Marichromatium purpuratum 984: one gene and its partner. Each later gene encodes a partner of the first gene's protein in a complex. Links are inferred from orthologs where the notes say so. Each region holds a gene or a part of one and is shown on either strand. Other genes may lie near its edges. The genes, in order: uvrB and uvrD.

Region 1 (17,063 bases):
TCGGCGCGGGCCAGGGCCGGGGCCGACTGGCTGGCGAGCCCGAAGGGCAGGCTGATCTCGAGTTGCAACGAGTCGGCGGTGTCGGCGCCGCGGACCTCGCGGGCGCGCTTGCCGCCGACACTGAGCACCGGGTTGCCGCGCCGCTCGCGCTGGGCTTGTTCGCGCTCGGCACGGGCCAGCGCCAGGGCGCTGTCGGCATCCTCGAGCAGCGGGTGGTCGGCGGGCAGTGCGTCGGCGCTGGCGGGGGTCTCGCGCAGCGGTTCGGGCAGCGTCTGCAGTCCGGTGAGCTGGCGATAGTCGGCGAGCGCGCGATCGTGCCCGAGACGCGCGTCGCGCAGCTCGGCCTCGCGCTCGATCGTCTGCTGGCGGGCGACCAGCAGGTCGACCCGCGCCAGTTCGCCGGCGCCGACCCGCTTGTCGATCGCCGCCTCCAGGGCGCGGGCGTCGGCCAGCGCCTGTTCGGCCTGACGCCGCCGTCCGGCGGCGATCGCCGCCGCCCAGCTCTTCTCGCGCACCTCGCCGGCGATCTCCCAGCGCAGCCGCCGGTCGAGGCTGCCGGCCTGAGCGCCGACGGCGACGGCGACCCGGCGGCGCGCATCGCGCTGTCCGGGCAGCCACAGCGGCATGTCGACCATGGTCTCGACCTCGTAGGCCCCGGCGTCCTCGGTGGTGCGGTCGCTGAGATAGCTCAGGCGCAGTGCGGGATCGGCAGCGAAGGGGCTGGCGGCCTGGCGGGCGAGGGCGTCGCGCTCGCCGGTGATGGCCTGGGGACGGGCCAGCTCGCCGCTGCGTTCGAGTGCGGCGCCGAGCGCCTCGCCGAGGCTCCCGGCTGCGGCCGGGGCGGCGGCGAGGGCGAGCAGCAGCGCCAGCGGCAGGATGCCGAGGGGGCGAGTGGGGGAGCGTCTTGTGTCCATGGGGCCATCCTGGACCCCGGAGCTGAAATCAAGCTGAACGCGGGGCGCGATCGCTGGTGGGGTGTTCGAGCGCGAGCCAGGCCTCGGCACGCAGCCCGCCGAGCGCGGCGCGCGAGAACGCCAGCCGGCCGTCGTAGCCGGTGACGATCTCGCGCACAATCGCCAGCCCCAGGCCGTGACCGCTGACCTGCTCGTCGAGCCGCAGCCCGCGCTCGGTGAGCGTGGCCAGGGCCGCCTCGGCGCAGCCGGGGCCGTCGTCCTCGACACGGATCAGCAGTTCGCCGGCGACGGCCGAGAGGGTCGCGCGGACCTCGCCCTCGGCCCACTTGCAGGCGTTGTCGAGGAGGTTGCCGAGGAGTTCGAGCATGTCCTCGCGATCGACTGCGAGCGGTCCCGGAACCTTGCTGTCGAGTGCGATGTGGAGCCGCTTGGGGGCGTGCATGCGTTCGAGTAGCCGCGCCAGCACCGGCAACTCTTCCTCGGGCGCGAAGTAGAGCGCCGCGCCGCCGGCCCCGGCGAGTCGGGCGCGTCTGAGCTGGCGCTCGGCGATCTGACGCAGTCGCTCGACCTGATCGAGCAGCTCTCGGCGTTGCTCGGCGGTGAGCGCCAGGGTGTCGGCGGCGAGCTGCTGGCGCAGCAAGGTCAGCGGTCCCTTGAGCGCATGGGCGAGGTTGCCAGCGGCGGTGCGTGAACGTTCGAGACGCTGGCCGAAGCGCTCGAGCAGGTGGTTGAACTTGCGTACCAGCGGCAGGATCTCGGGCGGGACCTGTTCGGTGAGGGTGCCGGCGCGTCCGCGTTCGAGCCGCTCGATGTCGCGATAGAGCGGGCGCAGGCTGGTGAAGGCGCGTTGCACGATCAGCCGTTGCAGCACCAGGCTCAGCCCCAGCCCGCCGATCGCGAGCAGCGCGAACAGTCGCTCGAAGAAGTCGAGTTCGGCGTCGAACTCGCTGATGTCCTCGGCAACGGTGAGGGTGAGCAGGCGATCGCTGAGACGATAGCCACCGGCCCACACCAGCAATGACTGCCGATCTGGACCGGTGTCGCGCCAGATGGCGATCTCACCAGGGGTCAGTACCCGGGTGTCGAGGTCCTCGTCCCACAGCGAGCGCGAGCGCAGTCGGTTACCCTGATCGTCCTCGACGACGAAATAGTGCCCGGAGAGCGGTTGGTTGTAGACCGGGGTGAGATGGCGTGCGGCGACGCGAAGATGGCCGTGATCGCGGCGCAGCGAGCCGAGCAGGCCCTCGGCGTCGTGCTCCAGGCGTGAGTAGATGACGCTCTCGGAGCTGTGGTGGAGGGCGGTGTGACCGATCCACCAGGCGCTGCCGATCACCACCGTCAGCGCCAGCGCCAGCCCCAGGTGCAGTCGGGTCTCGAGCGCGATCATCGGCGTCTGAGTCGATAGCCCTGGCCGCGCAGGGTCTCGATGCGCTCGCGACCGATCTTCTCGCGCAACCGGCGGATATAGACCTCGATGAGGTTGCCGCTCGGTTCGGCGTCGAGGTCGTAGACGTGCTCCATCAGCTGGGTCTTGGAGAGGATGCGCTCGGGGTTGCGCAGCAGATAGCGCAGCAGGCGGAACTCGGTGCCGGTGAGCGGGTGCGTCTGGCCGTCCTCGAGCACCACGCGCTGACCGTCCTCATCGAGGCTGAGGCCGTCGACCGCGAGGGCACGTCCGGCGACGGGAGCGGCGCGCCGGGTCAGGGCATTGAGCCGGGCGAGCAGCTCCTCGACGTGGAAGGGCTTGCCGAGATAGTCGTCGGCCCCGGCCTTGAGCCCGTCGACGCGTTCGTGCCAGGCATCGCGCGCGGTCAGCACCAGCACCGGCAGGTCGCGACCGCGCGCGCGCCAGTGACGCAATACCTCGAGCCCAGGGCGGCGCGGCAGTCCGAGATCGAGGACGACGACGTCATAGGGTTCGGTGTCGCCGAGCAGCTCGCCGCCGATGCCGTCGGTGGCATGATCGACGGCGAACCCGGCGGCCTTGAGCGCCGGCAGCAGCGTCGCGACCTGGGCCTGGTCATCCTCTACCAATAACAGTCTCATGGCTCGATCTCGTGGTGCAGCGGGCGGGCGGTGGCGGCATCGAGTTCGAGTTCGTGGACCCGGCCGTCGGCATCGAGGATCTTGATCTCGTAGCGATATCCACCATGTCGATGTTCGAGTTCGGCCTCGATCAGTTCTCCGGGGTGTCGCCGCTCGAGCCGTTCGAGCAGTTGCGCCATCGGCAGGATCTGGCCGTGTTCGCGCAGTCGCCGGATCTCGTCGTGATCGAAATCGCTGTCGGCTGGCGCGAAGGTGGCCAGTGAGGACAGCAGGCAGAGCAGGAGTCGCGAGGCTGTGGTCTTCATGATGACGGTCCGCCGAGGCCCTTGGCGCGGGCGTGTCCCGCGTCTTTGGATGCTTCGGGGAGTGTAATAGAGCTTGCTGAACCGAGCCTGAACGGACGCGACTCGTCCTGGGCACTCGTGCCCGAGTGGACGCGTTCGCGGCGGTGACGATGGTGGCGCGCCCGTCGTGGTCACGAGCGACGCGGCATTGCTGCTGGATCGATTGGATCGAGGAGGTTGGATGAACGAGCAGGGACGGCGCCGGGTGGCGGTCGCCGGTGCCAGCGGTTTCATCGGCACTGCGCTGTGTCGGGCGCTGGCCGAACACGACGAGGTGGTGGCGTTGACCCGTTCGCCGGCGCGGGCGCGGATCGCCGACCCCGAGCGGCGTATCCACTGGCGCCGCTGTGATCTGTTCGACGTCGAGGCGGTTCGCGCCGGACTGCGGGGCTGCGACCTCGCGGTCTATCTGGTGCACTCCAACGCCCCCTCGTCGCGGCTGACCCAGGCTGCGGCGCGCGACATGGACCTGATCCTCGCCGACAACTTCGCCCGCGCCGCGGCGGTCTGCGGGGTGCGTCAGATCATCTTCGTCAGCGCACTGATCCCCGAGGGCTTCGAGATCGCGCCGCTGCTGTGGAACCGGCGCGAGGTGGAGCTGACGCTCGCCGCACACGGTACTCCGGTGAGCGCGCTGCGCGCCGGGCTGGTGGTGGGGCCGGGCGGCTCGGGGCTCGAGTTGCTGGTCGACCTGGTGCGGCGTCTGCCGTTGCTGGCGCTGCCGCCGGAGGCGCGCTCGCCGACCCGACCGATTGCGCTCGACGATCTGGTTCGTGCCATCCTGCTGTGTCTGGAGCGCCCTGCCGATTATCGCGGGGTGTTCGATCTCGGTGGCCCCGAATGGTTGAGCCATGCCGAGATGGTGCGTCAGTGCGCCGAGGTGATGGGGTTGCGGCGCTGGGTGTTCACCCTGCCGTGGTTGCCGCTGGGGGTGGTTGCCTGGGTGGCGCGGCGGGTCTCCGGGGCCAGCCCCGCGTTGGTCGGGCCGGTGGTCGAGAGTCTGCCGCAGCGGTTGCAAATACGTGACAATGTGCTGCAGCGCGCGATCGCACCCACGGCGCGCGCCTTTCGCCAGGCATTGGCGCAGTCGCTCGCCGCCGATGGCCGCCACCTGCTGCCCAATCCGCGTCGCCCGACCCAGATCGAGGATCGGGCGCAACTGCGCGAGGCGAGCAGGGTGCGCTCGATCCAGCGCATCATCCTGCCGCCGGGACAGGATGCGGCCTGGGTGGCGGGCAATTATTTCCGCTGGCTGGGCCGCTGTTGCTGGCCGCTGGTGTGCAGTCGCGAGTGCGCCGACGGCGGCTGGGAGGTCGGGCTGCGGCTGCCCCGGGTGGTGCTGTTGCGGCTGCGTCCGGCGGCGGCGATGAGCACGGCACAGCGGCGGGTCTATCACATCGATGGTGGATTGTTGGCACGCGCCGAGGCTGGCGGACGGTTCGAGTTCCATACCCTGCTCGATGGCCGCTACACCATGGCCGCGATCCACGACTATGCCCCGGCGCTGCCCTGGTACCTCTATCTATGGACCCAGGCGGCGATCCATCTGCGGGTGATGCGCCGCTATCAGCGCCGGCTGGCGCGCCTGGCGCGCTGAATGGCCGACGATCAGGCAAGGAGAGCATGATCATGGAGTCCCCATCGCTTCCCCCGCTGCAGGGGTTGCGGCTGCTGGTCGCGGAGGACAATGAGATCACCCTGTGCGTGCTCCAGGAGATCCTCGAGGGCGAGGGCGCGCGGGTGACCGGTGTCGGCGACGGCGAGCAGGCGCTCGCCGTGCTCGATACCGACGACGACTACCAGTTGGTCCTCACCGACCTGCGGATGCCGCTGGTCGACGGCCTGACGCTGGCGCGCCGTTGCCACCAGCGCCTCCCCGGGGTCCCGGTGGTCGGGTTGACGGTCGAGCGCCTGCCCGAGACCTGTGCCCAGGCCGAGGAGGCGGGGATGGTCGAGCTGTTGGAGAAGCCGCCGGACATCGATGCCCTGGTGGCGGCGGTGCTGCGCCATGCCCGCTGGCCGGGCACGGACGACTGAGGTTCCTCAGCTCGCGGCGGCCGGAGCCGGACGTGGCGAGCGGATGATCACCTCGACCATCGCCGCCAGGTCGACCCGCGCGCGCAGTCGGCGCGAGAGCATGAACGAACCCATGAACTTGCGGTGCAGGAACATGGTGTCGGGTGCCGGTGTGGTGCTGAAGGCGCCGGACTGGAACAGGTCGCGGCCCTGGTGGTAGGCGCGCTCGAAGATGTTGGAGGCGCCGAAGTCGTAGCCACTGCTGTCGCGCAGCGGCTCGGCCGAGAGCTGCAGCAGGTCGAGCATCGCCTCGACCTGGGGCGAGGGGTCGTTCTCGCCCATGTAGCCGATGGCGATCGAGGAAGCGCGCAGTCCGTCGCGGTCGTCGTTGACCGCGGCCAGCGCGAGACGCCGGAATTCGGCGATCAGCTCGGGTTCGACGGCATGGGTGGCGCCGAAATCGAGCAGCGCGATCTGGTCGGTGGCGGGAACGTAGAGATAGTTGCCGAAGTTGGGGTCGGTCTGCACCAAGCCGAACTCGAACAGTTCGCGCAGGGTCAGGCGCATCAGCCGCGAGGCGGTGCGGTCGCGGTGCTCGCGGCGGTAGTCCGGTCCGGCGAGTCGGTCGATCGGTACGCCCTCGATGAAGTCCATCGCGAGGATGTTCTCGGTGGAAAGGTCGTGGTGCACGCCGGGCACCACGAAGTCCGGGTCGTCGCCGACCCAGCGTCGATAGTCCTCCAGCGCGGCGGCCTCGGCGGCGTAGTCGGCCTCGCGGTGGAGCTGGCGTCGGGCCTCTTCGAGGAAGGGCTTGATGTCGATGCCTTTGGGGGCCATGCCGAAGGTCTGACCGAGCATGCCGAGATTGGCGATGTCGCTGTCGATGCTGTCGCGCACCCCGGGGAACTGGATCTTCAGCGCCAGGCGGCGGCCGTCGCGGGTCTCGGCGCGGTGCACCTGACCGATCGAGGCGGCGGCGATCGGGGTGAACTCGAAACGGCGGAAGCGCTTGTTCCAGTCGCTGCCGTATTCACGTTCGAGGACCTGATTGAGCTGGCTCAGCGGCATCGGCTCGGCGCGTTCGCGCAGCGCGCTCATCACCTCGGCGACCTCGGGGGTGAAGACGTCCGAGCCGTCCATCGACATCAGCTGCCCCATCTTCATCACCGCCCCGCGCATTCGCGCCAGACGGTCGGTGAAGCGGCGGGTGTGCTCGACCGAGAGCTGGAGACGCGGCGGTGCGCCGCCGGAGCGGCTGCGGGCGATCTCGAACATGCCCTTGACCCCGATGCCGGCGGCGAGATCGGTGGTGGCGCGACCGAGGTGCCAGAGTCTGCTGAGCCGGCGACTGGGGACCGCGACGCCGCTGGATTTGGATGGTTGGGACATGCTGTATTCCTTATCGAAAAGATTGGTTTTGGGTCAATTCTTAGGGGTTGTCCGAGGTGCCGACAAGGCAAAATCGCAACCCGAATCGATCGAGTGACGAGGATGGAACCGATTGAATTAGGTTGCGGATAGATCGATATTGGTCAATAATTTACTGTTCATTCTTCTCCGCGATCCCCCTCCGGCGCGGCCATCCCGGCCTTGGCGCCCGAGCGCGTCATTCCCTCTCGAGGCCCCTCCATGGATACCCCTGACACCAGCGCCGGTTTTGCCGATCTCGGTCTCTCCCCCGCCGTCACCCAGGCCGTTGGTGATCTCGGCTATGAGTCCCCCACGCCGGTCCAGAGCCAGTGCATCCCGCATCTGCTTGCCGGGCGCGACCTGCTCGGGCAGGCCCAGACCGGTACCGGCAAGACCGCAGCCTTCGCGCTGCCGCTGCTGAGCCGGATCGATCTCGAGGTCAAGGCACCGCAGATCCTAGTGCTGGCGCCGACCCGCGAACTCGCGCTGCAGGTCGCCGAGGCCTTCCAGGAGTACGCCGCGCACCTGCCCGGCTTCCTGGTGCTGCCGATCTATGGTGGTCAGAGCTACGGGCTGCAGATCAGTCAGCTCAAGCGCCGGCCGCAGGTGATCGTCGGCACTCCGGGGCGGGTGATGGACCACATCCGTCGCGGCACCCTGTCGCTCGCCGGGATCCGCGCCCTGGTGCTCGACGAGGCCGACGAGATGCTCAACATGGGCTTCGCCGAGGACATCGACTGGATCTTCGACCAGGCGCCGGAAGAACGGCAGGTCGCGCTGTTCTCGGCGACCATGCCGCGCGCCATCCGTCAGGTGGCCGAGAAGCGGCTGCGCGATCCCATGCTGGTGCAGGTGGCGGCCGACTCGGAGACGGTCGACACCATCGATCAGCATCACTGCGTGGTCACCCGCTTCCACAAGCTCGACGTGCTCACCCGCATCCTCGAGATCGAGGAGTTCGACGGCATGGTGGTCTTCGTGCGCACCAAGCACGGCACCACCGAACTAGCAGACAAGCTTAAGGCCCATGGGTTCGCCGCCGAGGCGCTCAACGGTGATATGAACCAGGAGATGCGCGAGCGCACCATCGATCGGCTCAAGCAGGGCCAGCTCGATATCCTGGTCGCCACCGACGTGGCCGCGCGCGGACTCGATGTCGAGCGTATCAGTCATGTCGTCAACTTCGACATCCCCACCGACCCCTCGGCCTATGTCCACCGTATCGGTCGCACCGGTCGCGCCGGTCGCGCCGGTCGCGCGCTGCTGTTGGTCGAGCCGCGCGAGCGCGGGCTGCTGCGCGCCATCGAGCGCACCATCCGTCGCAGCGTGCCGGCGATGGAGCCGCCCTCGGCGGCCGATCTCAGCGAGTCGCGCATCGATCGCTTCACCGCCGAGATCAAGGAGGCGCTCGGTCAGGACCTCGATTTCTTCTATCGCCTGCTGTCGCGGCTCAACACCGAGCTGGAGGTCGAGATGCACGACCTCGCCGCGGCGCTCGCCTATCTCAATCAGCGCGAGCGTCCGCTGGAGATCCAGGAGGAGCTGCCGCGTCCGCGCCCGTCGCGCGAGCGCCACGACCGCGGTCCGCGTCACGAGCGGGGGGGGCGTCCCGAGCGCGGTGATCGCGGCGAACGTCGCCCGCGTCGCGAGCGCGACCACGACGCCGGTCGGCCGCTGCAGGGCGATCTCGAGCACTACCGCATCGAGGTCGGCCATCAGCACGGTGCCACCCCACGCGAGATCGTCGGCGCCATCGCCAACGAGGCCGGGCTGGAGGGCCGCTTCATCGGTCGCATCGACATCCAGGACGATCACTCGGTGGTCGACCTGCCCAAGGGCATGCCGCGCGAGGTCTTCCAGCATCTCAAGCGGGTCTATGTCCGTGGTCAGGCGCTGCGCATCTCGGCGCTCGATCAGGGCGAGGGCGAGCCGCGTCGTGGCGGCGGCGCCGCGCCGGTGCGCGAGGGGCGTCCGGGCAAGCCGCGTCCCGGCAAGTTCGTGCCCGGGCGGCAGCGCGGCGACCGCACCCAGGTGCGTCGTGGTGCGCCCGGCGAGAAGGAGTGGCGGCCGCGCCCGAATCGCAAGCCGCGCGACTGAGATCGGTGGATAACGAGGGGGATCGATGATGCATCCGGCACGACCCTGGCTGGTCGTCGGCGCGCTCTGCGGGCTGACGAGCGTGGCGCTCGGCGCCTTCGGCGCGCACGGACTCGACGGCCGGGTCGAGCCGCGCATGCTGGCCAACTGGCACACCGCCGCCGACTATCTCGCCATCCACGCCCTGGCGATCCTGGTCTGTGGCGCCTTGCTGGTGGCGCGCCCGCGCGCCGCTGGCGTCGGTCTCGCCGCCTGGCTGTTCCTCGTCGGTCTCGCTCTGTTCAGCGGCAGCCTGTTCGCGCTGGTGCTCAGCGGGGTGCGGACGCTGGGTATGATCACCCCGATCGGCGGCATGCTGTTGCTCGGCGGCTGGCTGGCCCTGGCCTTCGCCGGCTGGCGCCTGTCCGGTGGGCGAGACCACGGGGGCTGAGCCGTGCGCATCCCCCGCGTCCATGTCGACCAGCCGCTGACCGCCGATGCCGACTGCGCCCTGCCCAGCGGTCCCGCGCGTCATCTGGCGCAGGTGCTGCGCCTCGGCCCCGGGGCCGAGGTGGTGCTCTTCGACGGCAGCGGTCACGACTTCCCCGCCACCATCGCGCACAGTGGTCGCGACGGCGTGGCGGTGCGTCTCGGCGCGCCCGGTCTGGCCGAGCCCGCGCCCCGGCTCGAGATCCATCTCGCGCTCGGCGTCTCCAAGGGCGAGCGCATGGACTTCGCCCTGCAGAAGGCCGTGGAGCTTGGTGTTACCCGTATCACTCCGCTGCGCACCGAGCGCAGCGTGGTGCGTCTCGACGGGGCGCGGCTGGCGCGTCGTCTCGACCACTGGCGCGGGGTGATCGTCAGCGCCTGCGAGCAGAGCGGTCGCCGCCGCCTGCCCCGGCTCGACGACCTGCAGGCGCTGCCCGACTGGCTCCCCGCCGGTTGGCCCGGCGGCCTCATCCTCGACCCCCGCGCCGAGCGCGCACTCACCACACTCACCCCGCCCGAGACCGGCGTCACCCTGCTGATCGGCCCCGAGGGCGGTCTGAGCGAGCGCGAGATCAATCAGGCCCGCGCCCAGGGCTTCACCGGCGTGCGTCTCGGCCCCCGCGTGCTGCGTACGGAGACCGCTCCCCTGGCCGCCATCGCATTGATCCAGGGGCTGTGGGGCGATCTCGGGGACTGATCTCGGGCGCCGGCCGGCCGTTAGCGGCCAGCCGGATCGAACCGCAAAGACGCGAAGCGTGCAAAGAAGACGATCGGCTTCCAATAGCCGGCCTCCAGTGGGCATTGCATTCAGCTGTACTGGTCGCTGCAACCCAATCAACTGTTTTTGCTTGGCGTCCTTCGCGTCTTTGCGGTCCAATCCCTTGGCGACTCGCCTTGTGTACGCTCCCGGCGACCCGCTATCCTCGATGATGACTCCTGTCGCGCGAGATCATGCTGATGCGTCGCCTGTTGCTGCTGTGCCTAGTGTTGCTGTCGGGATCGGCCGTGGCCGTGGCTGGGGAAGGGGCGGATGGACCGACTCCGGTGCGGATCGGGATGACCCTGGATCAGATCGTCGAGATCGATCAGAAATCGGAGAACTTCTCCGCCGTCTATACCCTGCGGATCCGTTATCGCGAGCCGGCGCTGGCCTATGAGCCGACGCCCGGGGCACCGCCGTTTCGCATGCTGACCTTCGCCAGGGCGATGGAGGAGTTACAGACGCACGGGGTGGTGTGGCCGGGGATGTTCCTGGCCAATCAGCAGGGACGACACGATCTGAGCCGTCAGGGGATGCGTATCTATCCCGACGGCGAGGTGCTCTACATCGAACGCGCGACAGCGGTGTTCCAGGCGCCGGACTTCGATTTCCGCGACTTTCCCTTCGACACTCAGTCGTTCTACATCCGGGTGGAGTCGCTGCTGCCCGACTCGCTGTTCGTCTTCGAGCCGCTGTCCGAGCATATCGGGGTCGGCGATCAGCTCGGCGAGGAGGAGTGGGTGGTGTTCACCTCGGCGGCGGTGGTCGATACCATCACCGGCGCCGACGGGCTCGGTTACTCACGTTTTTCGCTGGGCTTCCAGGCCAATCGTCATCTGCTCTATTACGTGGTGCGTATCTTCGTGCCGATGTTGATCATCCTGGTGGTGTCCTGGAGTACCTTCCGCCTCAAGGACTACATGAAGCGCATCGATATCGGCATCACTGTGCTGCTGTTGCTCATCGCCTTCAACTTCACTCTGGGCAACGATCTGCCGAGGCTGGGCTATCTCACTGCGGTCGATGCCTTCATCGCCGGCACCTTCGTCATCACCGGTGCGGTGATCCTGGTCAACGTGCAGTTACGGATCTGGCAGCATCAGGGACGTGAACGCGAGGCCGAGCGGCTTGATCGGCTCGCGCGCATCGGCTACTGGCCGGCCTATCTGGTGGGGATGTCGACGGCCCTGCTGCTGCTCTGAGTGGGGCGAGCGACGGGCGGACAAGAAAAAAGGGCTGATCCGTGAGGATCAGCCCTTTTTCGTATTTGGCTCCCTGGGACGGGCTCGAACCGCCGACCTAGTGATTAACAGTCACCCGCTCTACCGACTGAGCTACCAGGGAATGTCTTGAGCCGATAATGTTAGTGGGGATGGGCTGATGCGTCAAGCATGGATTCGATCGCTGTGTTCGATCGCATGCCGTGTTCGCTTGCCTCTGACCGATGGTTCGACGCCCCGCAGGAGGGACGCCGGGGTGGGCCTCAGCCGGCGCAGGCGTTGGCGATACGCTCGAGCGCCTGTTCAAGGTTCTCGCGGCTGGTGGCGATCGACAGTCGGGCATAGCCGGGCAGGCCGAAGGCGGTGCCGGGGACCAGGGCGACGCCGGCTTCCTCGATCAGGAACTCGGCCAGCTCGAGGTCGGTGTTGATCCCGGGCATACGCTCGATCAGCCCCTGGACCTTGGGAAAGACGTAGAAGGTGCCGTCGGTGGGCAGGCACTCGATGCCCTCGATCGCGTTGAGCCGCTCGACGACCAGGTCGTGACGCGCCTTGAAGGCGGTGAGCATCTCGCCGATGCACGCCTGCGGGCCTTCGAGCGCGGCCTGGGCGGCGGCCTGCGAGATCGAGGCCGGGTTGGAGGTGCTCTGCGACTGCACCTTCTTCATCGCCTTGATGATGTCGATGGGGCCGGCGGCGTAGCCGATGCGCCAGCCGGTCATCGAGTAGGCCTTGGAGACGCCGTTGAGCACCAGGGTGCGCGGGGCGAGGTCGGGGCAGGCGTTGAGGATGTTGACGAAGGGCGCGTCGTCCCAGCGGATGTGCTCGTACATGTCGTCGCTGGCAATCACCGCGCGCGGGAAGTCGCGCAGCACCTCGCCGAGTGCCTCCAGCTCGTCGCGGCTGTAGGCCATGCCGGTGGGGTTGGAGGGGCTGTTGATCACCACCAGTCGGGTCTGCTCGGTCATCGCCGCGCGCAGCTGCGCCGGGGTGATCTTGAACGACTGGTCGGCGGCGGCGTGGATGAACACCGGGGCGGCGCCGGCGAGCAGCGACATGTCGGGGTAGGAGACCCAGTAGGGGGCGGGGATCACCACCTCGTCGCCCGGGTCGAGCAGGGCCTGGGCGAGGTTGAAGAAGCTCTGCTTGCCGCCGCAGGAGACCAGGATCTGTTCGGCGGTGAAGTCGAACCCGTTGTCGCGCTTGAACTTGTCGATGATCGCCTGCTTGAGCCCGGCGGTGCCGTCGACGGCGGTGTATTTGGTGAAGCCGTTCTCGATCGCGGCGACGGCGGCGGCCTTGATGTGCTCGGGGGTGTCGAAGTCGGGTTCACCGGCACCGAGCCCGATCACGTCCTTGCCCTCGGCGCGCAGCGCATTGGCGCGGGCGGTGATGGCGAGAGTGGCAGACGGCTTGACGGCCTGGACGCGGGCGGCGAGTTTGGTGCTCATCGGCGATGATCTCTAGGGAACTGGGGTGGCTGGATTTGATTGTTGCGACTGCCAATAATAGCGAAACGCCGAACGCCCGGCATCTCGCGCGAGCGCCATGGATCGCGCTTGCCGTGGTGCGTGGCCGCTATCAGTAGACGAGGTTCCCCCACATGTCCCCCAGACCCTTCCAACTCGAAGCCCGGTTCGCCCCTGCGGGCGACCAGCCCGAGGCCATCGATCGTCTGGTCGAAGGGCTGGAGGACGGCGAGGCCGGGCAGACCCTGCTCGGGGTGACCGGCTCGGGCAAGACCTTTACCATCGCCAATGTCATCGATCGGGTACAGCGCCCGACCCTGGTGCTGGCGCCGAACAAGACCCTCGCCGCCCAGCTCTACGGCGAGATGCGCGAGTTCTTCCCGCACAACGCCGTCGAGTACTTCGTCTCCTATTACGACTACTACCAGCCCGAGGCCTATGTCCCGGCCACCGATACCTATATCGAGAAGGACGCGGCGATCAACGAGCACGTCGAGCAGATGCGGCTGTCGGCGACCAAGGCGCTGCTGGAGCGGCGCGATGTGGTGATCGTCGCCACCGTCTCGTCGATCTACGGGCTCGGTGACCCGAACGCCTATCTGAAGATGGTGCTGCTGCTCAAGCGCGGCGATCTGGTCGACCAGCGCGCCATCCTGCGTCGTCTCGCCGACCTGCAGTACCAGCGCAACGAGGTCGAGCTGCAGCGCGGCTGCTACCGGGTGCGTGGCGACGTGATCGACATCTATCCTGCCGAGTCCGACGACGAGGCGGTACGGGTGGAGCTGTTCGACGACGAGATCGAGTCGCTGGCACTGTTCGATCCGCTCACCGGCACGGTACGCCAGCAGGTGGCGCGCTATACCGTTTATCCCAAGACCCATTACGCCACCCCGCGCGAGACCATCCTCCAGGCCGTCGAGCAGATCAAGCCGGAGCTGCGCGAGCGCCTCGCCGCGCTGCGCGAGCAGGGCAAGCTGGTCGAGGCGCAGCGGCTCGAACAGCGCACCCAGTTCGACCTGGAGATGATGGTCGAGGTTGGCTACTGCCAGGGCATCGAGAACTACAGCCGCTATCTCTCCGGGCGCGACCCCGGCGAGCCGCCGCCGACCCTCTACGACTATCTGCCGCACGATGCCCTGGTGGTGATCGACGAGAGCCATGTCACCGTGCCCCAGCTCGGCGGCATGTATCGGGGCGACCGCTCGCGCAAGGAGAATCTGGTCGACTACGGCTTCCGCCTGCCCTCGGCGCTCGACAACCGGCCGCTGCGTTTCGAGGAGTTCCGCGCGCGCCAGCCGCAGACCATCTATGTCTCGGCCACCCCGCGCGCCTTCGAGCTGGAACATTCGGGCACGGTGGTCGAGCAGGTGGTGCGTCCCACCGGGTTGGTCGATCCCGCACTCGAGGTGCGCCCGGCGCTGACCCAGGTCGACGACCTGCTCTCCGAGATCGGCCCCCGGGTGGCGGTCGACGAGCGTGTGCTGGTGACCACCCTCACCAAGCGCATGGCCGAGGATCTGACCGACTATCTCATCGAGCACGAGGTGCGGGTGCGCTATCTGCACTCTGACATCGACACCGTCGAGCGCGTCGAGATCATCCGCGACCTGCGCCTCGGCACCTTCGACGTGCTGGTCGGCATCAACCTGCTGCGCGAGGGGCTGGACATGCCGGAGGTCTCGTTGGTCGCTGTCCTCGACGCCGACAAGGAGGGCTTCCTGCGCTCGACCGATTCGCTGATCCAGACCATCGGGCGCGCCGCGCGCAACGCCAACGGCAAGGCCATCCTCTACGCCGACAAGGTCACCGCCTCGATGCGCCGGGCGATCGACGAAACCGAGCGCCGCCGCGCCAAGCAGCTCGCCGCCAACGCCGCCAACGGCATCACCCCGCAGACCATCCGCAAGGCGGTGGCCGACATCATGGAGGCGGCCACCCCGGGCGCGCCGCTGCCGGCGCGTGACTATGCCGCGGTGGCCGACGAGGTGGCCGAGTACGCCGCGCTCACCCCGCAGCAGCTGGCCAAGCGGATCAAGGCGCTGGAGAAGACCATGTACCAGCACGCCAAGGACCTGGAGTTCGAGCAGGCGGCGGCGGTGCGCGACCAGATCCGCGCACTGCAGACCCGGGGGCTGGCGGGCTGAGCACGCGCATGGGTGCGACACCGCGACGATGAGCGAGCAGGAGCGGCAGGAGGCCGGCGAGGTCGACACGCCCGGGTCGAACGTCGCAAGCGAGGTGTCCGGGTCGAGGCCGTCGCGGCTCGAGGGCGCGCGCCGCTGGTTGCGCTGCTTCGGGCGCGGGCTGTTGGGGCTGGCCGTCACCGGTGTGCTCGGCTCGGCGCTGCTCGTCGGGGCGCTGCGCTGGGTCGATCCGCCGGCCTCGGCGTTCATGCTCCAGCATGCCTACAATCTGTGGCGACTCGACCAGTCGCCGCCCTATTACCACCACTGCTGGGTGCCCTGGAGCGAACTCCCGCCGCCGCTGCGACTGGCGGCGATCAGTGGTGAGGACCAGCGCTTCCCGACCCATCTCGGCTTCGACCTGATCGAGATCCGTCATGCCCTCGCCGCTCATCGCCGGGGTGGCGCGTTGCGCGGCGCCAGCACCATCACCCAGCAGACGGCCAAGAACCTCTTCCTGTGGCCGGGGCAGGGCTGGGGACGCAAGGCGATCGAGGCCTGGTTCACCCTGCTGCTCGAGGTGCTGTGGTCGAAGGAGCGCATCCTCGAGGTCTATCTCAACATCATCCAGTTCAGCCCCAGCACCTATGGCGCCGGAGCGGCCAGTGTGCGCTACTTCGGCCATCCGGCGCGCACCCTGACGCTGGAGGAGTCGGCGCTGCTCATCGGCGTGCTGCCGGCCCCCGGTCACTACCGTCTCGACCGCCCCTCCGAGCGACTGCGCCGCCGCGCCGACTGGATCATCGACCAGTCCTCGCGCCTCGGCGGCGAGCGTTATCTGGGGCGGCTCTGAGGTTCAGCGATCAACCACCAGTCGCCAGCCGCCAGTCGTTAGCCGTCAGCCGCCGGGAAATTGAACCGCCAAGACGCCAAGAGCGCAAAGATGAAGAAAGGCTTCCAGCCTTCAGCCTTCAGCCTTCAGCCTTCAGCCTTCAGCCGCCAGCCGCCAGCCGCCAGCCGCCAGCCGCCAGCCGCCAGCCGCCAGCCGCCAGCCGCCAGCGGGCGTTTTTCCTCACCGTCGCCACGAACACCAGGCGTCATCATCGCACGATGGGCAAAGCGCAGCGTGCCCATCGTGGGATTGGCGATCACCGCCTAGCCGTCAGCCGTCAGCCTCCAGTGAGGGGGCTGGGTTGTCTCGTCGCGTCGCGGTTGGCCGCAAACCGGCACCGGAGGCTGTTTGCTGAAGGCTGGTCGCTTTCTTCGCGTCCTTTGGGTCTTTGCGGTTCAATCTCCTGGCCGCTGGCCGCTGGCCGCTGGCCGCTGGCCGCTGGCCGCTGGCCGCTGGCCGCTGGCCGCTGGCCGCTGGAAGCCCGTCCTCAGGGGCCGCAATACCGCTCGACCTGGGCGCGGTGGTGTTCGAGCATCTGCTCGCGGTAGCGCTGTTCGCTGCGGTCGCGGTAGGTGGCGCGGGCGGCCTGCTCCCAGCGGGCGACCTGGGCGCGGTGACGGGCGCATTTGGCCCGATCCACTGCCGTGGGGGTTGGTGTCTTGCGCGGCGCGTCGGTGGAGGTGCGCTCGATCGGGGGCGGGGTGAGTCGTTTGAGTTGGCTGCCGATCGACATCTGCGGCTTGTTGGCGGCGCTGGCGGTGCCGTCGGGGGTACGGGTGTCGAGTTCGATGCTGCCCCCCGAACTTGCGGCGTCACAGGGCGTTTGCTGGTAACTGGTATGACCGGCGGCGTCGACGCAACGATACAGCTCGGCCTGGGCGTCGAGGGCCGCGACCGCGCAGAGCAGCGCGATGGCGCCTTTCATGCTTGATCCTCCCTCCGCTGGAATTACATGGCAGGGCTCAGTGCCCTGCCATGTCCGAGCTTAGTCGGGATCCCCGGCGCGCGTGAGAGGCCGGCGGTCTCAGTCGCGCCCGCGGGCGCGCGCGGCGCGGCGCTGCTCCACGGCGTCGGCCAGTGCCTGGAGCATGGGCTCGGTGTCGTCCCAGCCGACGCAGGCGTCGGTGATGCTCTGGCCGTGAACCAACCCCTTGCCGTCACCGAGGTTCTGCCGCCCGGCGACCAGGTTGCCCTCGATCATCGCGCCGATGATGCACTGCTCGCCGCGCGCCACCTGTCCGGCCACGTCCTGACAGACGCGCACCTGCTTCTCCGGCTTCTTGCGGCTGTTGGCGTGGCTGCAG
Region 2 (6,203 bases), 3.6 Mb from region 1 along the record:
CCGTTGGTATTTATTTAAGTCAATACAACCAATAAATTGATTGTAAATATCAATATTATAAATCTGTCCCACTGCGTTCTTTCCCGGCCCCGCATCCGCTAGTGTGAATCCATACCGCGTCGGGGCTCACCCGGTGCACCTTCCCGATAGGGATCACAGACGGTAACTCGCGCAGGAGCGCCGTCGGTTCGGGGCCGAACCATCCTCGAGGCCCCGCTCCCGGATCCAGTGACCACCACCCGTGTCGTCACAACGACCGGTGCATCCCTGCGCCACGCGCAAGGCCCGAACCCAGGGCTCTTGCGCTTAGAGCCGGCAACGCCGTTGCGGAGGACCATGAGCATGAATCCATCGACCCACTACGACGTACTCATCGTCGGTGCCGGCGTCACCGGCACCGCCCTGCTCTACGAACTGGCCAAGTTCACCGATCTCGGGCGGTTGTGCCTGGTGGAGAAGTACGACGACGTCGCCACGGTCAACTCACACGCCCACAGCAACAGCCAGACCATCCACTGCGGCGACATCGAGACCAACTACACCCTGGAGAAGGCGCGTTCGGTCAAGCGTACCGCCTACATGGTGATCAACTACGCCACCAAGCTGCCCGCCGAGGAGCGCGACCGTATCATCCAGCGCATGCCCAAGATGGTGCTCGGTGTCGGCGCCGAGGAGTGTCGCTATATCCGCGAGCGCCACGCCCGGTTCAAGGGACTATTCCCACGCATGGAGTTGCTCGAGCGCGAGGCGATCGCCGAACTCGAGCCCAATGTGGCACGGGTCGAAGGCCGGTGGCGCGCCGAGGAGATCGTCGCCACGGGAACCGCCGACGAGTACTGCGCGGTCGACTTCCAGGCACTGGCACAGTCCTTCTCCGATGCTTGCGCACGTCTCGACCGCAACAGCGGCAAGCAGATCACCCAGCTGTTTTCGACCAAGGTCGAGTCGATCCGCAAGGAGGGCGGGGACTATGTGCTGCGCACCAACCGCGGCCTGCTACAGGCGCGCGCGGTGGTGGTCTGCGCCGGGGGGCACTCGCTGCTGATGGCCCAGGAGATGGGGCTGGGACTGGAGTATTCCTGTTTGCCGGTAGCCGGCTCCTTCTACTTCGCCCCCGAAGCACTCAACGGCAAGGTCTACACCGTCCAGAACCCCAATCTGCCCTTCGCCGCGGTGCACGGCGACCACGACGTCAAGGAGCGCGGCAAGACCCGCTTCGGCCCCACCGCACTGATGCTGCCGATGCTCGAGCGCTACAACCGATCGAGCATCCGCGAGTTCTTCAAGGTGCAGCGCTTCGATCATGATGTGGCGGCAGTCGTGTGGGACCTGATGAAGGTGCCCGATATCCGCAACTATGTGCTGCGCAACTTCCTCTACGAGGTGCCCTGGCTCAACCGTCAGCTGTTCGTGCGCGAGATCCGCAAGATCGTCCCCGCGCTCCAGGCCTCAGAGATCAGCTATGCCGAGGGCTTCGGCGGGATCCGCCCACAGCTCATCGACAAGCGCGCACGCAAGCTGCGCATGGGCGAGGCCAAGATCAGCGACGGCGGCGGCATCATCTTCAACATGACCCCGTCCCCCGGCGGCACCAGCTGTCTCGGTGCTGGCGAGGGCGACATGCGCGCCATCGCCGAGTATCTCGGCGCCCGCATCGACGAGCGTGCCTTCGAGCAGGAGCTGCTGATGGGGCACGAGGACACCCGCGATCACGAGGATCCGGCCACCGAGGCGCTGGCCACGGCGGTCTGATCCCGCAACCGATCGCGGAAAAACGGGCCCGACCACGCTGAGGCGTGGTCGGGCCCGTTCATGTCAGCCGGATGACGCCGTCCGAAGACGGCGTGACAGCGACTCAGGCGTGGTAGGGACGGCTCAGCTCGTGCACCGCCTCGATCATCGCGCCGGCATTCTCGGGATTGACGTCCGGGGTGATGCCGTGGCCGAGGTTGAAGACGTGGCCGGGACCCTTGCCATAGCTCTCCAGCACCCGCGCGACCTCCTCGCGGATCCGCTCGGGCGAGGCGTAGAGGGTGCAGGGGTCGAGATTGCCCTGGAGGGCGACGCGATCGCCGACCATGCGCCGCGCATCGGCCAGATCGGTGGTCCAGTCGACGCCGAGGGCGTCGCAGCCGGTGTCGGCCATGTCGGCGAGCCACTGACCGCCGTTCTTGGTGAACAGGATCACCGGGACGCGGCGGCCCTCGGCCTCGCGGGTCAGGCCGTCCATCACCCGCTTCATGTAAGCCAGCGAGAACTCGCGGTAGTGGGCCGGGGCCAGGGCACCGCCCCAGGTGTCGAAGATCATCGCCGCCTGGGCGCCACGAGCGATCTGGGCGTTGAGGTAGGAGGTCACCGAGTCGGCGACCTTGGTCAGCAGACGGTGCAGCAGGTCGGGACGGTCGAACATCATCGCCTTGGTGTGGGAGAAGTTCTTCGCGCTACCGCCCTCGACCATGTAGGTGGCCAGGGTCCAGGGACTGCCGGAGAAGCCGATCAGCGGCACGCGACCGTCGAGTTCGCGACGGATCACCGACACCGCGTCCATGACGTACTTCAGCTCACCCTCGGGATCGGGGATCGGCAGACGGTCGATATCGGCCTCGGTGCGCACCGGACGCTCGAAGTTCGGGCCCTCGCCCTCGGCGAAGTAGAGCCCCAGGCCCATCGCGTCGGGCACGGTGAGGATATCCGAGAACAGGATCGCTGCATCCAGCGGGAAGCGGTCGAGCGGCTGGAGGGTGACCTCGCAGGCCAGTTCCGGGCTTCTGCACAGGTCCATGAAACTGCCCGCCTTGGCGCGGGTGGCACGGTACTCGGGGAGATAGCGGCCAGCCTGGCGCATCATCCAAACCGGCGTGTAATCAACGGGTTCGCGCATCAAGGCGCGCAGGAAGGTGTCATTCTTCAGTTGGGTCATGAAGCAGTGCCCGGGCAGTTTGATGTGTTAAGAACGCAGGTTTTGCAGGGCTATTCTACTACGGGTTAACGGCCAAACGCCCGACGAGAAAGAGCACATCCCATAGCGACTGCGTGCGCCCCTCTCCCGCTCGTCCTGGATCTCCAGAGAAATCGCTAAAGCACTGAAAAGAAAGGGAACCTTGATAAGCTGTGCGCAACCCTGTGGATAAGTGGATGGATAAACTGGTGGACAAAATCGGGGCCTGATTCAGTCACAAGTTATCCACAGGATATCTTCAGCTTCATCCACTCGATCCGGCCTCTCAAGCGCATGATATATATAAAAAAAAAAGAGTTATCCGGATATCCACAGGGATCAATAATAACTACAGACTTTAAATATCTATATATTTATTTTGATTAGATTCGCGCGAAACGGCGGGGCCGAGCAGATCCAGCATACCCCAGATCAAGATATCCGCGGATGGAAAATGTCAGCAAGATCCTCGTCTTCCGTCACCCCTCCCTGGGGTAGAATCCCCCGATGAATGCTTCAGCCCTCCTCGACTCGCTCAACCCCGCCCAGCGTGAGGCCGTCTCAGCCCCTCCGGGTAACCTCCTGATCCTCGCAGGCGCCGGCTCGGGCAAGACCCGCGTGCTGGTCCACCGCATCGCCTGGCTGCTCCAGGTCGAGCAGGTGCCGCCCTGGGGGATCCTTGCCGTCACCTTCACCAACAAGGCCGCCCGCGAGATGCGTGGACGCATCGAGACCATGTTCGCGCAGCCAGTCGGTGGGATGTGGGTCGGGACCTTCCACGGCCTGGCCCATCGCTTGCTGCGCGCGCACTGGCAGGAGGCGGGGCTGCCGCAGCACTTCCAGATCCTCGACGCCGATGATCAGCTGCGCATGATCAAGCGCATCGTCAAGGACCTCGGTCTCGACGAGACCCGCTGGGCACCGCGCCAGATCCAGTCCTTCATCAACAAGCACAAGGATGAGGGGCTGAGACCGACACATCTCGACTTCTCTGGTGACTTCTTCGGCGAGCGGATGCTCACTGTCTATCGCGAATACGAGCAATTGCGTCAACGTGGTGGTCTGCTCGATTTCGCCGATCTGCTGCTGTGCGCCCATGAGCTGTTGCGTGATCGTGCCGACCTGCTCGAGCATTATCAGCGCCGTTTCCGTCATATCCTGGTCGATGAATTCCAGGATACCAATGCCATCCAATACGCCTGGCTGCGTCTGCTCGCCGGTGGCGAGGACAAGTTGTTCGCGGTCGGTGACGATGATCAGTCGATCTATGGCTGGCGTGGTGCTCGGGTGGAGAACATCCGTTCCTTTCAGCGCGATTATCCGGAGACCCGGGTCATTCGTCTGGAGCAGAACTATCGCTCCACCGCCACCATTCTCGCCGGCGCCAATGCGCTGATCGCCAACAACCCCTCGCGACTGGGCAAGAAGCTGTGGACCGAGGGTGAATCCGGCGCGCCGATCCGTCGCTATGGTGCATTCAACGAGGTCGATGAGGCCCGCTTCGTCGTCGAGCGTATTCGTCGTCATGCCGAGACGCCGGGTGGCCGTCACGATCAATGCGCCATCCTCTATCGCACCACCGCGCAATCTCGCCTATTCGAGGAGGCCCTGATGCGTGCCGCCGTCCCCTATCGGGTCTATGGCGGGCAGCGCTTCTTCGAGCGCGCAGAGATTCGTGACGCCCTCGCCTATCTACGCCTGATCGCCAACCAGGACGATGACGCGGCCTTCGAGCGGGTGGTCAATACGCCCTCGAGGGGGATCGGACTGCGTACCCTCGATCAGTTGCGCGATCACGCCCGGGGGCACGGGTTGTCGCTGTGGCGCGCCGGCGCACAGCTGATCGCCGAGCAGGGGCTGGGTGGCCGGGCGGCGAATGCGCTGGGCGCCTTCATGGCCTTCATCGAGCAGCAGCGCGCCCGCAGCGCCACCCAACTGCTGCCCGATCTGACCGCCGCGCTGATCGACGAGGCGGGGCTGCCGGCGCACTACGAGAAGCAGAAGGACGGCAAGGGACGCGACCGCATCGAGAACCTCCAGCAGCTGGTCGAGACCGCTGCGCGCTTCGCCCATGAACTCGAGGCGCCGGATGGCGAGGTACTCGGCGCCTTCCTCGCCCATGCCGCGCTCGAGGCCGGCGAGACCCAGGCCGATGCCGAGACCGATGCGGTACAGCTGATGACGCTGCACAGCGCCAAGGGGCTGGAGTTTCCGGTGGTCTTCCTGGTCGGACTCGAGGAGGGCTTGTTCCCGCACGCCATGTCCGCCGACGATCCGGACCGGCTCGAGGAGGAGCGCAGGCTCTGCTATGTCGGCATGACCCGGGCGATGGCCGAGCTCTATCTGACCCATGCCGAGAGTCGGCGGCTCTATGGGCGTCAGGATCTGCCGCCGCCATCGCGCTTTCTGCGCGAGATCCCGGAGCGGCTGATCGAGGACGTGCGCGCTCGCGCCGCGCCCCCCAGACCGTCGCCTGCGTTCAGGCCCTCGCCACCACCCGTTGCCCGTCCTGCCGCGGCGCGTGAGACCGGCGGTTTTCAGGTCGGACAGCGGGTCCGCCACGCCAAGTTCGGCGAGGGCGTGGTACTCGATGGCGAGGGACGGGGCGCCCAGGCGCGTATCCAGGTCAAGTTCCAGGGCAGTGCCGGTACCAAGTGGCTGGTGCTCGCCTATGCCAAACTGGAGGCGGCATAGCCTTGTCGCCGGTGGCCGACCCGGGAGGGGGTATGAAGACACTCAACAAACGCGTGCTGGTCACCGGCGGCGCCGGTTTTCTGGGGAGTCATCTCTGTGAGCGTCTGCTCGAGCAAGGTTGCGATGTCCTCTGTGTCGATAATTTCTATACCGCGACCAAGGACAACATCCGCCATCTGCTCGGTCATCCGCACTTCGAGCTGATGCGTCATGATGTCACCTTTCCGCTCTATGTCGAGGTCGATGAGATCTATAACCTCGCCTGTCCGGCCTCGCCGATCCATTATCAATCAGACCCGGTACAGACCACCAAGACCAGCGTCCATGGCGCAATCAATATGCTGGGTCTTGCCAAGCGGACCGGGGCGCGGATCTTTCAGGCCTCGACCAGTGAGGTCTATGGTGATCCCGAGGTCCATCCCCAGGACGAGGGCTATTGGGGACGCGTCAACCCAATCGGCCCACGCGCCTGCTATGACGAGGGCAAGCGCTGTGCCGAGACCCTGTTCTTCGATTATCACCGTCAGCACGGACTGCGGGTCAAGGTGGCGCGTATCTTCAATACCTATGG

The links.
Region 2: the proteins of uvrB (region 1) and uvrD are in contact, whole or in part, in a crystal structure (PDB 7EGT), measured with the Thermus thermophilus proteins. The link is inferred for Marichromatium purpuratum 984 from one-to-one orthologs. Residues at the interface, in WP_096411307.1 of Thermus thermophilus: Glu23, Leu25, Arg26, Asp27, Gly28, Glu29, Arg30, Phe31, Arg55, Glu326, Asp327, Phe328, Glu379, Ser382, Gln383, His398, Gly400, Arg401; in WP_096412145.1 of Thermus thermophilus: His654, Arg656, Phe657, Gln666, Asp668, Glu669, Lys680, Arg681, Leu682, Ser683, Lys685, Tyr686, Ala687.

Annotation. Positions count from the first base shown.
Region 1 is NZ_CP007031.1:3,658,718-3,675,780, reverse strand. The notes cover bases 12,413-15,383. They hold uvrB (excinuclease ABC subunit UvrB), read left to right. Parts: upstream 12,413-12,878; coding sequence 12,879-14,888; downstream 14,889-15,383. Other genes in these bases: mtgA (monofunctional biosynthetic peptidoglycan transglycosylase), read left to right, coding at 14,917-15,383; MARPU_RS15925 (pyridoxal phosphate-dependent aminotransferase), read right to left, coding at 12,413-12,726. Also shown: MARPU_RS15985 (TolC family protein), read right to left, coding at 1-914; MARPU_RS15980 (ATP-binding protein), read right to left, coding at 943-2,301; MARPU_RS15975 (response regulator transcription factor), read right to left, coding at 2,298-2,960; MARPU_RS15970 (PepSY domain-containing protein), read right to left, coding at 2,957-3,265; MARPU_RS15965 (NAD(P)H-binding protein), read left to right, coding at 3,486-4,901; MARPU_RS15960 (response regulator), read left to right, coding at 4,934-5,341; MARPU_RS15955 (ABC1 kinase family protein), read right to left, coding at 5,348-6,709; MARPU_RS15950 (DEAD/DEAH box helicase), read left to right, coding at 6,950-8,827; MARPU_RS15945 (DUF423 domain-containing protein), read left to right, coding at 8,853-9,257; MARPU_RS15940 (16S rRNA (uracil(1498)-N(3))-methyltransferase), read left to right, coding at 9,261-9,992; MARPU_RS15935 (ligand-gated ion channel), read left to right, coding at 10,247-11,257; more of MARPU_RS15925, read right to left, coding at 11,539-12,412; more of mtgA, read left to right, coding at 15,384-15,720; MARPU_RS17935 (hypothetical protein), read right to left, coding at 15,846-16,019; MARPU_RS15910 (DUF4124 domain-containing protein), read right to left, coding at 16,247-16,684; MARPU_RS15905 (3-deoxy-7-phosphoheptulonate synthase), read right to left, coding at 16,784-17,063. UniProt on the Escherichia coli protein: The UvrABC repair system catalyzes the recognition and processing of DNA lesions. A damage recognition complex composed of 2 UvrA and 2 UvrB subunits scans DNA for abnormalities.
Region 2 is NZ_CP007031.1:21,316-27,518, reverse strand. Bases 3,139-6,038 are described here. They hold uvrD (DNA helicase II), read left to right. Parts: upstream 3,139-3,445; coding sequence 3,446-5,632; downstream 5,633-6,038. Other genes in these bases: MARPU_RS00090 (UDP-glucuronic acid decarboxylase family protein), read left to right, coding at 5,665-6,038. In the rest of the region: MARPU_RS00105 (FAD-dependent oxidoreductase), read left to right, coding at 343-1,752; hemE (uroporphyrinogen decarboxylase), read right to left, coding at 1,856-2,920; more of MARPU_RS00090, read left to right, coding at 6,039-6,203. UniProt on the Escherichia coli protein: A helicase with DNA-dependent ATPase activity. Unwinds DNA duplexes with 3'-5' polarity. Translocates on single-stranded DNA with 3'-5' polarity. Initiates unwinding more efficiently from a nicked substrate than double-stranded DNA.